DNA from 4 places in the Nocardioides asiaticus genome. Region 1 is predicted to be linked to each of the others. Evidence: predicted binding sites of a transcription regulator. Region 1 holds the regulator's gene; each other region holds the start of a gene.
What was found. Region 1 encodes LexA, which represses DNA repair genes until DNA is damaged. Its sites were predicted from a motif close to TCGAACANNTGTTCGA; they were not measured.
Positions count from the first base shown of each region.

Region 1 (4,801 bases):
ACCAGCGGCGTGTCTGCCGGATGTCGTAGAGCGGCGTACGCCGGATCCGTGTGCCGCGCGGCACCGAGACACGGATCCGCTCCTCGTCGTACCGCTCCAGGCCGCTGGCGATCAGCGCAGCCGCCCCATCGAGGCAGGCCCGCGGCCCGCCCTGGAACACAGCCGCCCAGCAATGGCCCTCCCAGGAGATCGGACCGTTGTGGAGGCACACGCTCTGGTCGCCGATGAGCTGCCAGCGACCCATCCGCACGTGATGCCGAATCTCGCCGCGAGTCACACCGGCGGCATAGAGCTGGGGCCGCGACACGACGTACGACTGTCGCTCCTTGAGCATCCCGAGCTCGAGCTCGACCTGCTTCTGCGTGCTGAGTGGCTTGGTCATGCGTACGACGATCGAAGACTCCACCGACCGCCCGCGCCTGCGTCGACCCGGTCTGTGGAGGGCAGCGACGCGAGCCCCTGGTGTGGACGACGCATGGCTCGCGGTGCGGTGGCCGCCCGTATGACGTAGGAACAACGTCATACGGACGGGGACACTGCGCGCCGCGGGACGTATGACGTCTGCAAAGCCGGGGCGGGGCGGTCGGACGCTGGTCCTCCCGCCCCGCCCCTCTTTCTCTTCCCCTGTAGGTGCCGCCAGCCGGGGTCGAATCAGCTGACGGCCGTCTGTGGCCGAGCGGCGACGGAGGCAGCCCGGCGGTGTGGTCAGTTCGGGATGCGCAGCGACTGGCCGGCGGCGAGCATGCCGGAGTCGAGCCCGTTGAGGTCCTTGATCTGCTGCTCCATGTCGCGGACGCTGCCGCCGTCGGCGGCGTCGGAGGCGAGATCCCAGAGCGTGTCGCCGGGCTCGACGACGACGGTGTGGGTCGGGACAGCGTTGCCCTTCTCCTGGGCGGCGCCGGAGAGGCCGGCGCCGAGGAACCCCGCCGCGAGCAGCAGACCGAGGGCGACGAGGAACACCACCACGCGGCCGCGGCGGGTCAGCCGCACGCTCGAGCCGCGCCGCGGCGCCCGATCCACGGGCCGGGCCGGGGCCATGAACTGGTCGAGGGTGGTCGTGGTCATCGCCGGTCTCCTGGGGAAGTGGGGTGGCTGGTGCGCTCGACGAGATGTCTACAGACGGCCACCGACAGTTCGGGACGAGCGCCGGATCGCGTCCGTTCGATCACGCATTCGATCGAACACGTGATCGAGAGTAGATCACCTGTTCGAACGAGATCAAGGGCCCGGGCCGAAAAAATGTTCGAACCGCCCGTTGTCCACAGATCGCGACACGCTTCGAACAGATGTTTGAAGTCGGCAACGGCCCGGTCTACCGTGGGCACATGACCAAGCCGACCAAGGAGCCGACCCCGGCGTCCACCTCCGCCAAGCGGTCCACGACCGCCGTGAGCGAGCTTCCCGACGGCCCGCCCGACGCCACCGGGCTGACCCCGCGCCAGCAGCGCATCCTGGCTCACCTGCGCGACTGCATCGAGAAGCGGGGCTACCCGCCGAGCATGCGCGAGATCGGCTCGGCGGTGGGCCTGACGAGCACCAGCAGCGTCGCCCACCAGCTGAAGGTGCTCGAGCAGAAGGGCTTCATCAAGCGCGACCCGCACCGGCCGCGGGCACTCGAGGTGTTCCTGCCCGAGGTCCTCGCGGCCCGCAAGTCGATCTCGGCGGCCGAGGAGACGGCCTACGACGAGACCGGCATCGGCGACGCCAACCCGGAGGCGACCCTCGTCCCGGTCGTCGGCCGGATCGCCGCCGGCGGCCCGATCCTCGCCGAGGAGCGGGTCGAGGACGTCTTCCCGCTGCCGAAGCAGCTCGTCGGCGACGGCACGCTCTACCTCCTGCACGTCTCCGGCGACTCCATGGTCGACGCGGCGATCTGCGACGGCGACTTCGTGGTCGTGCGCCAGCAGCCGACGGCGGAGAACGGCGAGATCGTCGCCGCGATGATCGACGGCGAGGCGACGGTCAAGACCCTTCAGCGCAAGGACGGCAAGGTCTGGCTGCTGCCGCACAACCCGGCCTACGACCCGATCGACGGCACGCACGCCACCATCCTCGGCAAGGTCACCGCGGTCCTGCGGAGCCTCTGACGACTCTCTTGGTCTCGACACCGGCCACTTCGTGTCCGGGCTCGACCAACGATGGGTGAACAACAGCCGCCGGCGCGTCACGCGCCGGCGGCTGCGTCGTTCTCCGAGCGTGACCCACACTCCCCTCGACCGCCGCCGCCTGCTCGCCGGCGGCCTCGGCGCGGGCCTGGCGGGCGTCGGGGCGGCCGTCCTCCCGGCGCCGTACGCCGACGCCGCAGCCGCGCTCCGACACTTCCAGCACGGCGTCGCCTCTGGCGACCCGCTCCCCCACGCCGTCGTCATCTGGACCCGGGTGACGCCGACCGCCGCCAGCAGGCCGGGCTCGGGCAGGGGCCCGCACGTCAAGGTCGGCTGGCAGGTCTCCACCTCGCCGACCTTCAAGACCGTCGTGAAGCACGGCACGTTCACGACCGGCCCGTGGCGCGACCACACGGTCAAGCTCGACGTCACCGGGCTGAGGCCCGCGACGGCGTACAACTACCGCTTCTCGTACGCCGGCCAGCACAGCCGGGTCGGCCGCACCCGCACCGCGCCCGCACCGACGGCGACCCCCGGCCGGATCCGGTTCGGCGTCGTGTCCTGCGCCAACCTGCAGGCCGGCTGGTTCTCGGCGTACCGCCACCTCGCGAAGCGCACCGACCTGCACGCGATCGTCCACCTCGGCGACTACTTCTACGAGTACGGCCCGGGCGAGTACGGCTACGGGCCCGACGACATCGACATCCGCAAGCACCAGCCGGCCCACGAGGTCCACACCCTGGCCGACTACCGGATCCGGCACGCGCAGTACAAGCGCGACCCCGACCTCGCCGATCTCCACGCCCGCTTCCCGTGGATCGTCACCTGGGACGACCACGAGGTCGCCAACGACCAGTGGCGCAACGGGGCGGAGAACAACAGCCCGGGCGAGTACGACTGGAAGGCGCGCAAGACCCACGCCCACAAGGCGTACGACGAATGGATGCCGGTGCGCCTCGACGGGACCGCCGCCCTCGACCAGAGCCACCTGAACGACCGGATCTACCGGCGCTTCAGGTTCGGCACGGTGCTCGAGCTGAGCATGCTCGACCTGCGCTCCTACCGCTCCAAGCAGGTCGACCAGACGACCGACGGGCTGGCCGCCGTCGACGACCCGGACCGCACGATCACCGGCACCGACCAGCTGAGCTGGCTCAAGTCCGGCCTCAGGAACGCGCCCACGACCTGGAAGGTGGTCGGCAACCCGGTCATGATCGCTCCGGTCACGTTCGCCGCGCTGCCGAAGGACGTGATCGGTCCGGTCAACGACGTCACCGGCCTGCTCCCCGACAACGGGGTCGCCTACAACGTCGACCAGTGGGACGGCTACACCGCCGACCGGACCGAGCTCTTCGACCACATCCGCACCCACAGGATCGAGGACGTCGTCTTCATCACCGGCGACATCCACTCGGGGTGGGCGTGCGACCTGCCCTACGACTCCGCGATCTATCCGCTGGGCGGCACCGCCGGGGTCGAGTTCGTCGGCACCTCGGTCACCTCGAGCAACCTCAAGGACATCACCGGCACCCCGGCGCACACGACGAGCCGGGCCGTGGAGACAGCCATCATGGGTGCCAACCGGCACGTGCGCTACCTCGACTTCGACGACCACGGCTACTCGATCCTCGACGTGACCAGACAGCGGGCGCAGATGGACTGGTACGTCATCGGCGACCGGGCCGACAAGAACGCCGGCGTCAGCTGGTCGACGTCGTGGGCGACCACCCGCGGCAGTGGGCGGGTCCACCGGGTCGACGCGCCCGTCCGCTGAACCCGCCGACACCAGGGCCGAAAGGCTCCCAACCTCCCGCTGCCCACCGGCTAGTCTGTGCAGGATCGAGCGACTTCAGCGGGGGCACAGTGCGGGACCAGGGGACCAGCGGCGAGCGGGCTGACGCTCGTACGCCTCCCCTGGAGATCGTCGAGGCGACCGTCGCCACCATGGAACAGAGGGTGAACCGCACCCTATGGGAGCGGCTCGCCGGCGTACGCGCCGGGGTGCGGGAGCTGGTCTTCGTGACCGTGCTCTACATCGCCTACACCTCGTCGCGGCTGCTGGCGAGCGACAACATCGCCGAGGCGAAGAGCCGTGCCCGACAGCTGCTGCAGATCGAGAAGGTCGTCGACCTCGACTTCGAGCGCAGCCTCAACCAGTTCTTCGTCCACCACGAGGTCATCGGGCTGCTCAGCTGCTACTGGTACTCCACGGCCCACTACATCCTCACCCTCACGGTGCTGATCTGGCTCTACGCGCGCGGGCGCGAGCGCTACCTCCCCGCGCGGCGGGCCCTCCTGGTCGGCACGGTCCTCGCCCTGGCGCTCTACCTCATGCTCCCGACCGCGCCGCCGCGCTTCTTCCCGCACCTGTACGACGACGTGCTGCTGCTCCACACCGACCGGGGCTGGTGGGGTGCCGACGCGTCGGCACCCAAGGGGCTCGGCGACCTCACGAACGAGCTCGCGGCGTTCCCCTCGCTGCACTGCGGCTGGTCGCTGTGGGTGGCGATCGTGGTGTGGCGCAACGTGCGCAGCTGGGTGATCAGGATCCTCGCCTGCCTCGGTGCGCTGCTCACCGCGCTGGCCGTCATCGGCACCGGCAACCACTGGACGCTCGACGTGATCGTGGGGTGGATCGTGATCATCGCGGGTGTCGTGGGCGTCTCCGCCTTCGGGCAGCGTCCTACACTGCTGGA
Region 1 covers NZ_JBDZDM010000001.1:1,167,463-1,172,263, forward strand. The annotation lists gene ABLE53_RS05670 (hypothetical protein) at 1-382, opposite strand, end outside; gene ABLE53_RS05675 (LysM peptidoglycan-binding domain-containing protein) at 706-1,065, opposite strand; gene lexA (transcriptional repressor LexA) at 1,326-2,087, shown strand; gene ABLE53_RS05685 (alkaline phosphatase D family protein) at 2,197-3,879, shown strand; gene ABLE53_RS05690 (phosphatase PAP2 family protein) at 4,050-4,801, shown strand, end outside.

Region 2 (4,801 bases), 330 kb from region 1:
ATCCTCAGCCAGCGGCGGGAGCTCGACACCGCCCGTGCGGGGGACTACACGGTCGAGGAGCTCGTCGACTTCCCCGGCGCTCGCTATGAGCTGCTCGACGGGGAGGCCGAGATCCTTCCCGACGTGCTCGTCGTACCCACGCCCGGCCACGTCGACGGGCACCAGTCGGTGGTCGTCAGGTGCGTCGACGGCACCGTTGTCCTCGCCGGTCAGGCACGCGACACGGCGTCCGCCTGGTCCGCCGACGCGCTCGCGGCCCGCGCGGCCGGCCTCGGGCACGTGTCACCGCTGCCTGAGCCGTCGCCCTGGATGAGCCGGATCCTCGAGCTCGATCCGCGGCAGGTCCTCTTCGCCCACGACTCTGCTGTCTGGCGGCCATAGGTTGAGCGCCCGGCTCTCACGTCCGCCTGTGGAATCTGATGCTGCCGTCGGGGTGTCTTGTGAGGGCGTAGTTGGGGTTGTGGGCGAGTCGGTGGTGGTGTCGGCAGAAGAGGACGGCGTTGTTCATGTCGGAGAGGCCGCCGGTGGCCCAGGGGTGGAGGTGGTGGGCGTCGGTCCAGGGGGCGGGGATGTCGCAGCCGTCGACCGCGCAGGTCTCGTACTTGATCCGGAGGGCTTTGCGTTGGGCGGGGGTGAACAGCCGGGTCTTGCGGCCGAGGTCCAACACCTCGGAGTGGGTGTCGAGGACGGCGGGGATGATGCCGGCGGTGCAGGCGAGTCGGCGGGCCTCGGCGGCGGAGATCTCGCCGTCGCTGCCGATGGATGCCGAACCCAGCTCGCTGTTGAGCTGGTCGACCGGGATTGTGACGATGAGGGTGGTGGTGTCGCCGCCGTGGTGGGGGAGCTTGTCGGGGTCGATCCGTTCGAGGAGCTGCCCGAACGCGTGGCCGAGGAGCCTGTCGTAGGGGATCGTCTTGCCGCGTTCGGCGAGCTGGGCGAGGCGGGGTTGGGTGAAGGCGTCGAGGTAGGTCTTCAACCGGACCCCGGTGGCCCTGGGCAGCCGGCCGCGGAGGAGGACGGTGCCGTCGCCGGGGTCGGTGATGGTCAGGGAGGTCCGCCGGTGGGCCCTCTCCTCCTCGGCGAGCAGTCTCTTGCCGAGCTCGGTCTCGGCGCGTTGGGGGTCGAGGACCTCGAGCAGGTGGGCGCCGACCCTGCGGAGCCGGGCCGGGTCGAGCCGTGCGGCCTCCTCGACCATCACCGCCTCCGCCTTCGCGACCTCGCCGGGGGTGAGGTCGTCGGGCAGCGCGTCGAGCGCGCGAGCGGTCACGCGGGCCTGGTCGACCGAGACGGTGCCGTCGGCCAGCGCGGCGGCCAGCACCTCGTACCGGCCGAGTGCTTTGGCGAGCTTGAGGTCCGCCCGCGCGGCGCGGTGGTCGGCACGCAGGGCGTCGGCCCACCAGGCGCCCACATCTCGGGCGCCGGTGGATGCGGCGACCGGCCCGGCCGACGCCATCACCCGCAGCCGGAGGGCGGTGGTCTGGGCCTCGAGGGCGCCCAGCTCCCGCAGTGTCGCCTCGACCTCGTCGGGGCGCGGGAACAGCCCGGTGAGGTGGGCGGCGCGGGCGACCTCGCGGCGGGCGTGCCGCACCGAGGCGAGCACCGCCGGCACCGGCGTCAGCTCGGCCATGACACACCTCCTCAAGCAGCAGAGACCGGTTCGATCTGGTGTTCCCAAAGCTAGCGGTGACCACCGACAGTCCTGCACCGACCGTGCGGCCTGGCCCGCTGGTCTTGACCGGCGATGCGCAGGATCAGTCAATCGAGGATGAGCGCGATGCCGATGAGTACGCCGACGAGCACGAGCGCGCCGGAGAGGATGAAGCCGGCGGTGAAGGCGGGAAGCCGCTGGCGCAGGCGCATGGCGCGCTCGACGCGCGCCCAGCGGATGATCGACATCAGTGTGCAGACGACGGCGAGCAGGACGAGCAGGACGACGAGGACGGTGCGAAGCCACCCGGTGGGGGGTACGTCGAGGGAGTGCAGCGCGACGGCGCCGGCGAGGATGGCGAGCGCCGTGCGTGCCCAGGCCAGGAAGGTCCGCTCGTTGGCGAGCGAGAACCGCGGGTCGGGCTCGTCTCCCGGGTCGTACACCCAGTGCGGATGACGGTCGAGCGGCCGGTCAGAGGGGCGCTGGTCCACGGTCCACATCCTGCCGGATAGGTTGCCCGACGTGGCAGAAGCAGCAACCGAGGTCCCCGAGTTCGACCGGGACATCGCCGTCGTGAGCGTCGGCGAGACCGCGTACGCCGCCGACCTCGCGGCCGGCTGGGTCGTGGGCGGGGGGATCAACGGCGGCTACCTGCTCGCCGTCGTCGGGAGCGCGCTGCGGCAGCACTTCGCGGCGAAGCCGGACCCGATCGTCGTCAGCGCCTACTACTGCAGCGCCAGCGTCCCCGGGCCAGCCGAGGTGCGCGTGGACGTACGCCGCGACGGCGGCTCGCTCGCCACGGCCGCCGCCGAGCTCTGGCAGGGCGACGAGCTCCGCCTGACCACGCTGGCGACGTACGGCGACCTCGCCGCCCTCCATCAGAAGAGCAACCCCGTCGAGCGGGTGACGGCGGTCGAGCCCGACCTGCCGCCACGGGACCGGTGCGTGCCCACGTCGCTGGCGCCGGACGCGTTCCGGAAGGTGTCGCCGATGCTCGAGCGGTTCGAGATGCTCTTCGCGCCCGACCAGGTGACGTGGGCGGTGGGTGAGCCGAGCGGCGACGGGACGATCAGCGCCTGGTACCGCCTCCACGACCACCGCGAGCCCGACCCGCTCTCGCTGCTGCAGGTCGTCGACGCGCTCCCACCCGTCACCTTCGACCTCGGCATGCCCGGCTGGGCGCCCACGCTCGAGCTGACCGCCCACATCCGCCACCTGCCCGAGCCCGGCTGGCTCAAGGTCCACCACACCACCCGCAACCTCGCGGGCGGGATGTTCGAGGAGGACTGCGAGGTCTGGGACTCCGCCGGCCGCCTCGTCGCCCAGTCCCGCCAGCTCGCCCGCGTGCCCCGGCCCCGGTGACGAGACCGGTGACGAGACCGGTGACCGCGGACGTACGCCGGCGGGCGGCTGGCGTCGCCGCGGCGCTGCTCCTCGCCGGACTGACGGGGCTCGCCGGGTGCGGCGGCGGTGGGTCGACGGGCACCGCGGGCGTCTCGACGGGCCCGACGGCCGGCGTCCCGACGTCCGCCGGACCGATCCCCCTCGTGAGCCCAGGCTGCACGGGCCTCGCGATCGGCCACCGCGGCGCGTCGGAGGAGGCGCCGGAGGACACGCTGCCGTCGGAGCGCCGCTCGGCGCGGTTGGGCAGCGACTACCTCGAGCTCGACCTGCACCTCACCGCGGACGGCGTCCCCGTAGTCCTCCACGACGACACCGTCGACCGCACGACCGACGGCACGGGTCCGGTCAGCGACCTCACCCTGGCGCAGGTCGAGCGGCTGGACGCGGGCTCGTGGTTCTCGGCGCGGTACGCCGGCACCCGAGTCCCCACCTTCGAGCAGGTCCTTCGGTTCGCCAAGCGCAGCGGCGCGGACCTCATGCCCGAGCTCAAGGCCGGCTGGGACCGGTCGCAGGTCGCGATCGTGGTGGACCTGGTGAAGCGGTACGGGCTCGAGTCGCGCACCGTCTTCCAGTCCTTCGACCCGAAGGCGCTGGCGTACGCCGACGACCTCGACCCCGCCATCGCGCGGGCCGGACTGGTCGACAAGAGCCTGCCGTCCGACCCCGTCGCCTGGGTCGGCAGCTTCGACGGGCAGGCGCTGCTGCCGGCGTACGACCTCGTCACCGCCGACCTCGTCGAGACGATGCACGACGCGGGCATCGCGGTCGTCCCGTGGACCGTGGACAACCGGGCGGACTGGGACCGGCTGAGGTCGTACGGCGTCGACGGGATCATGTCCAACGACACCGCCGGTCTGATCCGGTGGACCCGGGCGCACGCCTGTTAGTGGTCTCGGCGCGCGGTCACGGCCTCGCGAGCTCAGCCGTGCGCTTGCTCGACCCGCCTGACCCACGCGACCCGCTCGTTCCTCGCGGGTCGCGTGTCAGTCGTACCACCGGCGCGGCATGGCGAAGACCCAGCGCCAAGGCGGGTGCTCGGTGACCGACCAGAGCAGGTCGGTGGAGGGCCAGTAGGTGAGGTCCTCGGGGCCGACCGGTGCGGCGTACCGGCGGCGACGCAGCGAGCCGAGGCTGCCGGCGTACACGCTCCCCGGCCGGCGCCGGCCCTGCGACATCGTCAGGTGCAGCCGCCCGCGGGCGACGACCGCGCCCTGTGCCTGCAGCGGGCCGTTCGGGTCGATCCAGGCCGGCCGGGAGACGCCGTCCTCGGCGCCGGCGAGGAGGTGGGTCGACGGATCGAGCGGGAAGCGGGCGAGCCGGGTGGACTGGCCGGTCCGGCCGTACTCGCCGACGAGCAGCGAGACGGGCTCCGTCCGGTCCAGCGACAGGAACGAGAAGCGGAGCGGCTCGTCGGGATCCTCGGCCGAGGCGGCGTACGTGAACCGCACCGGGAGCACCCACTCGCCGTCCACCCTCATCACGTCGTCGACGTGGGCGACGTGGATCCCGCGGGCGGTGGCGGCGACGTAGAGCCACGGGCCGTGCCACACCAGACCGCCGGCGTGAGCCTTGAGAGGGGCGAGCGAGGCTACGCCGCCGCCGTCAGCGGCCCGCGCACGACCGAGCCGCACGTGCTGGTAGCGACGGGTGTCGGGGTCGAGGAAGGAGATCCGGGAGCCGAGGCCGGCCTTGGAGTACCAGCTGACCGCGAGCAGCCGGAGGCCGTGCACACGCTCGGACGGGGAGCTG
Region 2 covers NZ_JBDZDM010000001.1:840,195-844,995, reverse strand. The annotation lists gene ABLE53_RS04095 (MBL fold metallo-hydrolase) at 1-381, shown strand, start outside; gene ABLE53_RS04090 (HNH endonuclease signature motif containing protein) at 398-1,627, opposite strand; gene ABLE53_RS04085 (YidH family protein) at 1,756-2,139, opposite strand; gene ABLE53_RS04080 (thioesterase family protein) at 2,171-3,010, shown strand; gene ABLE53_RS04075 (glycerophosphodiester phosphodiesterase) at 3,019-3,939, shown strand; gene ABLE53_RS04070 (hypothetical protein) at 4,036-4,801, opposite strand, start outside.
Region 2: the regulator LexA is predicted to act here: its motif matches at 1,658-1,673, upstream of ABLE53_RS04090 (HNH endonuclease signature motif containing protein).

Region 3 (4,801 bases), on a different contig from region 1:
TGAGCCGGTAGCCGCCGTGGCTCTTGCTGTAGACCAGCAGCCGCCGGAAGGTGCCGTCACCGGTGTCGCCCGAGAGCGTGCCCTCCATCGAGACGACGATCTGCCGGCCTCCCCTGCCGACGGTGAGCCCCTCGAACGTGGCGTTTCCGGTGGACTCGCCCGCCGGCTCGACCGCGAACCGGGCGGGCACCGGGAGCGAGGCCTTCTGGACACCGTCGTGCCCGAAGATCCGGATCGACGGCTCGACCTCGGAGCTGACCACGAAGTCGCCGTTCGGCAGGACCCCGAGTCCCTCGTCGTCGGCCGTCTCGCCGTCGTACGGCGTCCCGTCGGGCTTCTTCAGGACCAGCGGATCGCCGACGATGGTGGGGTCGGACAGGTCGCGGTAGAACCAGAGCCTCGAGGGGTCGTCGGCGTGGTTGTCGACGCTCGAGACGTAGCTGCGGGTGCGCGGGTCGTAGGCGATGTCGGACAGCCCGCCGATCTCCGCGCCGTCGACGATCTTCTTGTCCAGCGCGTCGCTGTAGCTCACCGCCGAGGCCGAGGGCGGGCAGGTGGTAGACCGGTCGGGGTGCGCCGTACGGGCGGCCGCCGGACCGGCGAGCCCCAGTCCCGTCAGGCCGGTCGCCAATGTCGCGGCGACGGCCGCGGTCGCGGCGGTGATCCCCAGGGTGCGGTGTGTCCTGAGCATGCGTGTCCTCTCCTCGTCGTAGCTGCCTCGTCAGGCTAGCGGCGGTCGTCGGAGCCGGGGAGGACGCGACGGTGAAGAGCGGGTGTCGTCGACGGGACGGGTGGGGCATGATGCCGAGGCATGGGCAAGGGCAGCCGGAGCGCCGGACTCGACCCCGAGGTCGACTACAAGTCGATCTACCGCAACCTCGCGCTCTACGAGTTCCCCTGGGACCTCAACCAGTCGCTGAGCTTCGCCCTCTTCCGGACCTACGCCGTCCCCAGCATCGGCCGGCTGCTGGACGAGACCGGCGAGTTCGAGCGCCGCACCCAGAAGCGGTACGACGACACCGCGCTGCTCCTCGAGGTGCCGCTGGTCGAGGGCACGGAGAGCCCGGAGGGACGCGCGGCGGTGCGGCGGATCAACCAGATGCACCACAGGTACGACATCTCGAACGACGACCTGCGCTACGTGCTGGCGACGTTCGTGGTCGTCCCGAAGCGCTGGCTCGACGACTACGGCTGGCGGCCGCTCACCGATGCCGAGGTGGTCGCCTCGGTGCGCTACTACCAGGACCTCGGCCGGCATATGGGGATCAAGGAGATCCCGGAGAGCTTCGAGGCGTTCTCGGACTTCACGGATGCCTATGAGCGGGAGCACTTCGCCTTCGACCCGGGCGCGCGGCGGGTGGCCGACTCGACGCTCCACCTGCTCACCACGTTCTACCCGCGACCCGGCCGCCGCCTGGTCGAGGTGTTCAGCCGGGCGATCATGGACGAGCCGCTGCTCGCGGCGTTCCGGTTCGACGAGCCGGGCCCGCGCGCCCGGGCGGTCTCCGCCGCCGCGCTGCGGGCGCGGGCCCGCGTCGTACGCCTCCTCCCGCCGCGGCGGAAGCCGAAGTACGTCCGCACCATGCACCGCATCCGCTCCTATCCGAGCGGCTTCGACATCGCGCAGCTCGGCACGTTCGCGCCGCCCGCTCGCGTGCGGTAGCCGGCCGCCTCGCCGGTCCGCGCTCCGGTCGGCTCTCACGTCCGTCGGTGGAGTCTGATGCTGCCGTCGGGGTGTCTTGTGAGGGCGTAGTTGGGGTTGTGGGCGAGTCGGTGGTGGTGTCGGCAGAAGAGCACGGCGTTGTTCATGTCCGTGCCGCCGCCGTCTGCCCAGGGGTGGAGGTGGTGGGCGTCGGTCCAGGGGGCGGGGACCTCGCAGCCGTCGACCGCGCAGGTCGGGTATCTGATTCGGAGGGCTTTGCGTTGGGCTGGGGTGAAGAGCCGGGTCTTGCGGCCGAGGTCGAGGACCTCGCTGTGGGTGTTGAGGACGGCGGGGATGATGCCGGCCTGGCAGGCGAGTCGGCGGGCCTCGGCCGCGGAGATCTCTCCTCCGTCTGCCCGTGAGGCGGTGCCGAGCTCGCTGGTCAGCTGGTCGACCGGGATTGTGACGATGAGGGTGGTGGTGTCGCCGCCGTGGTGCGGGAGCCGGTCGGGGTCGATCCGCTCGAGCATCTGCCCGAACGCGTGGCCGAGGAGCCGGTCGTAGGGGATCGTCTTGCCGCGTTCGGCGAACTGGGCGAGGCGGGGTTGGGTGAAGGCGTCGAGGTAGGTCCTCAACCGGACCCCGGTGGCCCTGGGCAGCCGGGCTCGCAGGAACATCGTCCCGTCGCCGGGGTCGGTGATGGTCAGGGAGGTCCGCCGGTGGGCTCTCTCCTCCTGGGCGAGGAGTCTCTTGCCGAGGACCTCCTCGGCGCGGTGGGGGTCGAGGACCTCGAGCAGGTGGGCCCCGACCCTGCGGAGCCGGGCCGGGTCGAGCCGTGCGGCCTCCTCGACCATCACCTGCTCGGCCTTCGCGACATCGCCGGGGGTGAGGTCGTCGGGCAGCGCCTGGAGGGCTCGGGCGATCACGCGGGCCTGGTCGACCGAGACGGTGCCGTCGGCCAGCGCGGCGGCCAGCACCACGTAGCGGTCGAGTGCTTTGGCGAGCTTGAGGTCGGCGCGCGCGGCGCGGTGGTCGGCGCGCAGGGCGTCGGCCCACCAGGTGCCGATGTCGCGGGCGCCGGTCTGCTCGGCGACCGGCCCGGCCGACGCCATCACCCGCAGCCGGAGCGCGGTGGTCTGGGCCTCGAGGGCGGCCAGCTCCCGCAGTGTCGCCTCGACCTCGTCGGGCCGCGGGAACAGTCCGGTGAGGTGGCTGGCGCGGGCGATCTCGCGGCGGGCGTGCCGCACCGAGGCGAGCACCGCCGGCACCGGCGTCAGCTCGGTCATGACACACCTCCTCGACCACGAGACCGGTTTCGATCTGGTGTTCCCAAAGCTAGCCGCGACCACCGACAGTCTCGCGCCGAATCCGGACATCTGTGCACAGAGCGGCAGCCCACCCGGTCCGCGCAGCTCCGGCTCAGAGCCGCTTCTCGTAGTACACGCGCGACCAGGGACCCTCGGTGCTGCGACGGGTCTCGACGTAGCCGACCCGCTCGTAGAGCCGCTGGTTCTCGACCATCGTGACGTGGGTGAAGAGCCGGAGGACGGGGAGGCCGAGCGCCGCTGCGCGCTCCTCGGCCAGCCCGAGCAGCCGCCGCCCGAGCCCGGTGCCCTGATGGTCGGGGTCGACCGCGACGTTCTCGACCAGCACGTGGTCGGCGCCGGGCGCGAGCACCAGCACCCCGGCGAGCCGGCCGCCGGCGTACGCCACCCACACCTCGTCCGCCGCGATGACCTCGGTGTAGTCGGCGTCCATCGGCGCCGGCCGGACCGACATCCGCGGGAGGTGGACGGCGTACGCCCGCTGGACGAGGTCGTGACACGCCTCCGCGTCCTCGGCGGTGGCGCGGCGGATCGTCGGGGCGGCCATGCCGACCATCCTGCGGCATGATCGCTGCGTGCTGCGCGCGCCGAGGTCCTGGGAGGAGCTGACGCCGGCGTGGCTTACCGAGGCGCTGTCACGGTCGTTCCCGGGCGCCGTCGTGAAGGAGGCGTACGTCGGCGGGGTGGCCCACGGCACCAACGACCGGGCGCACGTGCGGCTGACCTACGCCGCCGGGGCGGGCCCGGAGCGGGTCTTCGTGAAGCGGGAGGGCAGCCTGCTGAACCGGCTCGCACTGACCGCACTCGGCGCACGGGAGGCCGAGGCCGACCTGGCACTGGCCGACGCCGAGCTCCCCCTGGAGCGCCCGACGTTCTACGCCGCCGCGGTCGATCGCCGCCGGCTGGCCGCGGTCACGGTCATGGAGGACGTGACCCTGCGTGACGCCCGGCCGCACAGCGCGATCACACCGCTCACGCTCGACCAGGTGGCGAGCGGGCTGCGCGGGCTGGCGCGGCTGCACGCGACCTACCGGGAGCGACCACTGCCGGCGTTCGTGAGGCCCTGGCGGCTGCCTCGCGCGTGGGCGCCCGTGTCCGGTGCCAGCCTGGCTAATGCGCGGCGGAGGCTGCGGGCGCTCGGCCACGCCGACCTCCTCCCGGACACCGTCGCCGCGATCGACCGGGGCTTCCGGGCCTGGCCGGCGGTGGCGGCGGCCGGGCCGCAGACGCTGCTCCACGGCGACCCGCACCCCGGCAACACCTATGCGCTGCCCGACGGCACGACCGGCTTCTACGACTGGCAGCTGGTCAGGTCGGGGAGCTGGGTGCACGACGTCGGCTACTTCGTCGTCTCCGGTCTCAGCGTCGCCGACCGCCGGGTGCACGAGCGCGACCTGCTCGCGCTCTACCTGGCCGAGCGCGGGGGTGATGAGCCGGACGCGTGGGACCTCTACCGGCGTACGCCCGTCTTCGGCCTCGGCTCCTGGCTCCACACCCTCTCCGGCGGCGGCTTCCAGCCGGTCGACGTCTGTCTCGCGACGATCGAGCGGTTCGCGGCGGCGTACGCCGACCACGCATCGCGCTCACGCACGTAGACGCGAGGCCGCGAGCAGGCCGAGCGCGGCCACCTGGATCGCGACCGCGACGCCGGCGAGCAGGCCGACCGAGACGTCGTACAGCGCACCCAGCAGCGCACCACCCGCGAGCGAGGCGCCGCCGATGACCCCCGCATAGATGCCGTACGCCGTCGCCCGGCGACCCACCGGCACCAGGTCCGCGACGTTGGCGCGCAGCGTCGACTCCTGGATCCCGGTGGCGCAGCCCCAGACCAGTG
Region 3 covers NZ_JBDZDM010000002.1:79,914-84,714, forward strand. The annotation lists gene ABLE53_RS06155 (esterase-like activity of phytase family protein) at 1-691, opposite strand, end outside; gene ABLE53_RS06160 (oxygenase MpaB family protein) at 812-1,663, shown strand; gene ABLE53_RS06165 (HNH endonuclease signature motif containing protein) at 1,699-2,928, opposite strand; gene ABLE53_RS06170 (GNAT family N-acetyltransferase) at 3,062-3,514, opposite strand; gene ABLE53_RS06175 (phosphotransferase) at 3,513-4,562, shown strand; gene ABLE53_RS06180 (MFS transporter) at 4,551-4,801, opposite strand, start outside.
Region 3: the regulator LexA is predicted to act here: its motif matches at 2,958-2,973, upstream of ABLE53_RS06165 (HNH endonuclease signature motif containing protein).

Region 4 (4,801 bases), 490 kb from region 1:
GCCGTCTACCTGCTCTCACTGGTCGGGCTGGTCCTCGTGCTGGTGGCCGGGGAGACGATCAACGGCTCGCAGTCGTGGCTGGACGTGCTCGGCATGTCGGTCCAGCCCTCGGAGTTCGCCAAGCTCGCCGTCGTCATCGGGATGGCGCTGGTGCTCGCCGAGCGCACCGAGGGGCGGTGGCGGAGCCGGGTCGGCTCCGGCGACGTGGTCGCGATGCTGCTCGTGGCCGGGATCCCCGCGGTGCTCATCGTCATGCAGCCCGACCTCGGCACGCTGCTGGTCCTGACCGCGACGGTCTTCGGCGTCCTCGGGGCGGCCGGCACCCCACGGCGCTGGCTCGGACTGCTCGCGGTCGGCGGCGTCGCCGCGGCGGCGGCGGTGGTCGCCGGCGGGCTGCTCAAGGACTACCAGCTGCACCGCTTCATGGCGTTCACCGACCCCGGCCTCGACCCGCGCGGCGCGGGCTACAACGTGCAGCAGGCCCGGATCGCGATCGGCGACGGCGGGCTGTTCGGGCAGGGGCTGTTCCACGGCTCCCAGACCCGGGCCGGCTTCGTGCCCGAGCAGCACACCGACTTCATCTTCACCGTGGCGGGGGAGGAGCTCGGCCTCGTCGGGTCGGCCGTCCTGATCGGGCTGCTGCTCGTCGTGCTCTGGCGCGCCCTGCGCATCGCCGCCCGTACCGACGACCTCTTCGGCCGGGTCGCGGCGGCCGGGATCGCCTGCTGGTTCGGCTTCCAGGCGTTCCAGAACATCGGGATGTGCCTCGGGATCATGCCGGTGACCGGCGTACCCCTCCCGCTGGTGTCCTACGGCGGCTCCTCGATGTTCGCCTCGCTCCTCGCGGTCGGCCTGCTGCAGAACATCCACGTGCGCGCGACCGCCCCGGCCGCCGTACGCCGGGCCGCCGCCGCGCGGCCGCTCGTGCTGCGCTGACGAACCGGACATCATCCGCGGCTGCTGGTGCACGTGGTTCCACACCATGTCCGCCGACAAGGAGCGCACCGTCGAGGCGAACCGCGCCCTCAAGCAGCGCCTCGTCGAGGAGGGCCGCGCCCACGCGGCGGTCGTCTTCGACGGCGACACCGCGGTCGGGTGGTGCCAGTACGGCTCGCCCGCCGAGCTGCCGGACATCTACCACCGCAGGGAGTACGACGCGGGACTGACTAGCCCGCCGGCGTACCGCATCACCTGCTTCTTCGTGGACCGGCGCTACCGGCGCAAGGCCGTCCCCGCCCTGGCGCTCCGAGGCGCCCTCGACCTCATCGCCGAGGCGGGGGGCGGGACCGTCGAGGGCTACCCGCACGACCTGCAGGGCAAGAAGACCTCCGCGTCGTTCCTCTACAACGGCACCCGGACCCTCTTCGAGCAGGCCGGGTTCAGCTACGACCGCCCGAACGGCAAGAGCAACTGCGTCATGACCGCGACGGTCGCCGCGCGCTGACCTCGCCCGGGTGTCGGAGCCGCCCCTCACGTCCGTCGGTGGAATCTGATGCTGCCGTCGGGGTGTCTCGTCAGGGTGTATGCCGGGTTGTGGGCGAGTCCGTGGTGGTGTCGGCAGAAGAGGACGGCGTTGTTCATGTCGGAGAGGCCGCCGGTGGCCCAGGGGTGGAGGTGGTGGGCGTCGGTCCAGGGGGCGGGGACCTCGCAGCCGTCGACCGCGCAGGTCGGGTATCTGATTCGGAGGGCTTTGCGTTGGGCGGGGGTGAAGAGCCGGGTTTTGCGGCCGAGGTCCAGCACTTCGCTGTGGGTGTCGAGGACGGCGGGGATGATGCCGGCGGTGCAGGCGAGTCGGCGGGCCTCGGCGGCGGAGATCTCGGTGCCGTTGACGCCGCCGTCGCTGCCGATGGATGCCGAACCCAGCTCGCTGTTGAGCTGGTTGACGTCGATGGTGACGATGAGGGTGGTGGCGTCGCCGCCGTGATGGGGCAGGGTGTCGGGGTCGATCCGCTCGAGCATCTGGGTGAACGCGGTGCCGAGGAGCCGGTCGTAGGGGACGGTCTTGCCGCGTTCGGCGAGCTGGGCGAGGCGGGGTTGGGTGAAGGCGTCGAGGTAGGTCTTCAACCGGACCCCGGCCGCCCTGGGCAGCCGGCCGCGGAGGAGGACGTGCCGTCGCCGGGGTCGGTGATGGTCAGGGAGGTCCGCCGGTGGGCCCTCTCCTCCTCGGCGAGCAGTCTCTTGCCGAGCTCGGTCTCGGCGCGGTGGGGGTCGAGGACCTCGAGCAGGTGGGCCCCGACCCTGCGGAGCCGGGCCGGGTCGAGCCGTGCTGCTTCGTCGACCATCACCTGCTCGGCCTTCGCGACCTCGCCGGGGGTGAGGTCGTCGGGCAGCGCCTGGAGGGCTCGGGCGATCACGCGGGCCTGGTCGACCGACACGGTGCCGTCGGCCAGCGCGGCGGCCAGCACCTCGTACCGGTCGAGTGCTTTGGCGAGCTTGAGGTCGGCGCGAGCGGCGCGGTGGTCGGCACGCAGGGCGTCGGCCCACCAGGCGCCCACATCTCGGGCGCCGGTCTGCTCGGCGACCGGCCCGGCCGACGCCATCACCCGCAGCCGCAGTGCGGTGGTCTGGGCCTCGAGGGCGGCCAGCTCCCGCAGCGTCGCCTCGACCTCGTCGGGCCGCGGGAACAGCCCGGTCAGGTGGCTGGCGCGGGCGACCTCGCGGCGGGCGTGCCGCACCGAGGCGAGCACCGCCGGCGCCGGTGTCAGCTCGGCCATGACACACCTCCTCGGGTCCGAGACCGGTTTCGATCTGGTGTTCCCAAAGCTAGCGGCGACCACCGACAGTTCCGGTCCGGCCGTCCACACCGGCCCAGCCGGCCGGCGGGCATGGGCCCAAGCACGCCGGCGATGACTGTGTTGGTCTCGACGCCGGCTTGCTAGCGCACGCCGGGCTCGACCAACGAGGGGGGCTCGACCGACGGGCCACGAGCGACCGAGGGCACCGGCGACCGATGACAACTGTCATGGTTGTTTAACCGGGCCTCAGCATCCTCGATTAGTTTGGTGCCCGATGAGCACGAGCGCCGCTGCGCCGGGTCACGCGGGCCCCGGCGAATACAGCCACAAGCAGATCGTCACGATCCTCACCGGCCTTCTCCTCGGGATGTTCCTCGGGGCGCTGGACCAGACGATCGTGTCGACGTCGATCCGGACGATCGCCGACGACCTGCACGGTCTGGACGTCCAGGCGTGGGTGACGACGGCGTACCTCATCACCGCGACGATCACGACGCCGATCTACGGCAAGCTCGGCGACCTGTGGGGCCGCAAGAAGCTCTTCATGTTCGCGATCAGCGTGTTCATCGTCGGCTCGGCGCTGTGCACGTTCGCGCAGTCGATGTACGAGCTGGCGGCGTTCCGCGCGTTCCAGGGCCTCGGCGCGGGCGGGCTGTTCACGCTCGTGCTGGCCATCGTGGGAGACATCGTCTCGCCGCGGGAGCGGGCGAAGTACACCGGCTACTTCATGGCGACCTTCGGTACGTCGAGCGTGCTCGGGCCGGTTATCGGCGGCTTCTTCGCCGGTACCGACTCGATCGCCGGGATCGCCGGCTGGCGCTGGGTGTTCCTCGTCAACGTCCCGATTGGCATCCTGGCCCTGATCGTCATCTTCCGGACACTCCACGTGCACCACGAGCGGCGCAACGTCCGCGTCGACTGGCCGGGCGCGCTCGCGCTGATCATCTGCCTGGTGCCGCTGCTGACCGTTGCCGAGCAGGGTCGCACCTGGGGCTGGGGTTCGGGCCGCAGTGTCGTCTGCTTCGTCATCGGAGCGGTCGGTCTGCTGCTGTTCGTCGGCGCCGAGGCGAAGATGGGCGACGCGGCACTCATCCCGCTGCGACTGTTCCGGATCGAGCCCGCAGCGGTGACGATCGCCGCCAACCTGCTGGTCGGCGCCGCGCTGTTCGGCGGGATGATGATCCTGCCGCTCTACATGCAGATCGTCCACGGGGCGACGCCGACCGAGTCGGGCTTCCTCATGCTGCCGCTCGTCGCGGGGCTGATGTCCGCCGCGCTGATCTCCGGCAAGCTGATCTCCAAGACCGGCAAGACCCGGATCTACCCGGTCGTGGGCTCGGCGATCATGACCGTCGGGCTGCTGCTCCTCAGCCGGATCACCGCCGACACCAACCTCGTGCTCGTGATGGCGGCGATGCTCGTCGTCGGCTTCGGCATCGGCAACTGCATGCAGCCCCTCATCCTCACCATCCAGTCGGCCGTGCCGCCGCAGGAGATCGGCGTCGCGACCGCCTCGGCGACGTTCTTCCGCCAGATCGGCGGCACGCTCGGCGTGGCGGTCTTCCTCTCGATGCTGTTCTCGTCGGTCCAGGGCAACATCGTCGACGCCTTCCGCGACGCCTCGAACGACTCCGCCTTCACGACCGCGGCCGCGCAGGCGCAGGAGTCCGGTCGCGCCGCGGGTGAGGCGAAGTCCAAGCTGCCGGTCGACGCGGAGTTCGTCAACGAGCTGCGGATCCTCGAGTGTCAGCAGCACAACCAGCACTGCCCGGCGATGCCGAAGAACGGCGTCTTCGCCACCGTCACCTCCGACTCCTCGGTGATCAACTCGCTCGACTCGCGGCTCGCCCACCCGTTCAAGGTCGGCTTCGCGACCTCGATGTCGCGCGTCTTCCTCGCCGCCGGCGGTGTCGGCCTGCTCGCCTTCCTCGTCCTGCTGATGCTCCCCGAGGTCGAGCTGCGTCAGACCTCGGCGTCGGCGGCCGCCCGCGCGCAGGCGCAGGCGGGGGAGCCTGCAGTCCCGGCCGAGAAGGACTGACCGCCGGGTTTCGTGCCGCGGTCGCGGG
Region 4 covers NZ_JBDZDM010000001.1:676,059-680,859, reverse strand. The annotation lists gene rodA (rod shape-determining protein RodA) at 1-936, shown strand, start outside; gene ABLE53_RS03250 (GNAT family N-acetyltransferase) at 983-1,444, shown strand; gene ABLE53_RS03245 (HNH endonuclease signature motif containing protein) at 1,471-2,064, opposite strand; gene ABLE53_RS03240 (DUF222 domain-containing protein) at 2,061-2,714, opposite strand; gene ABLE53_RS03235 (MDR family MFS transporter) at 3,010-4,773, shown strand.
Region 4: the regulator LexA is predicted to act here: its motif matches at 2,744-2,759, upstream of ABLE53_RS03240 (DUF222 domain-containing protein).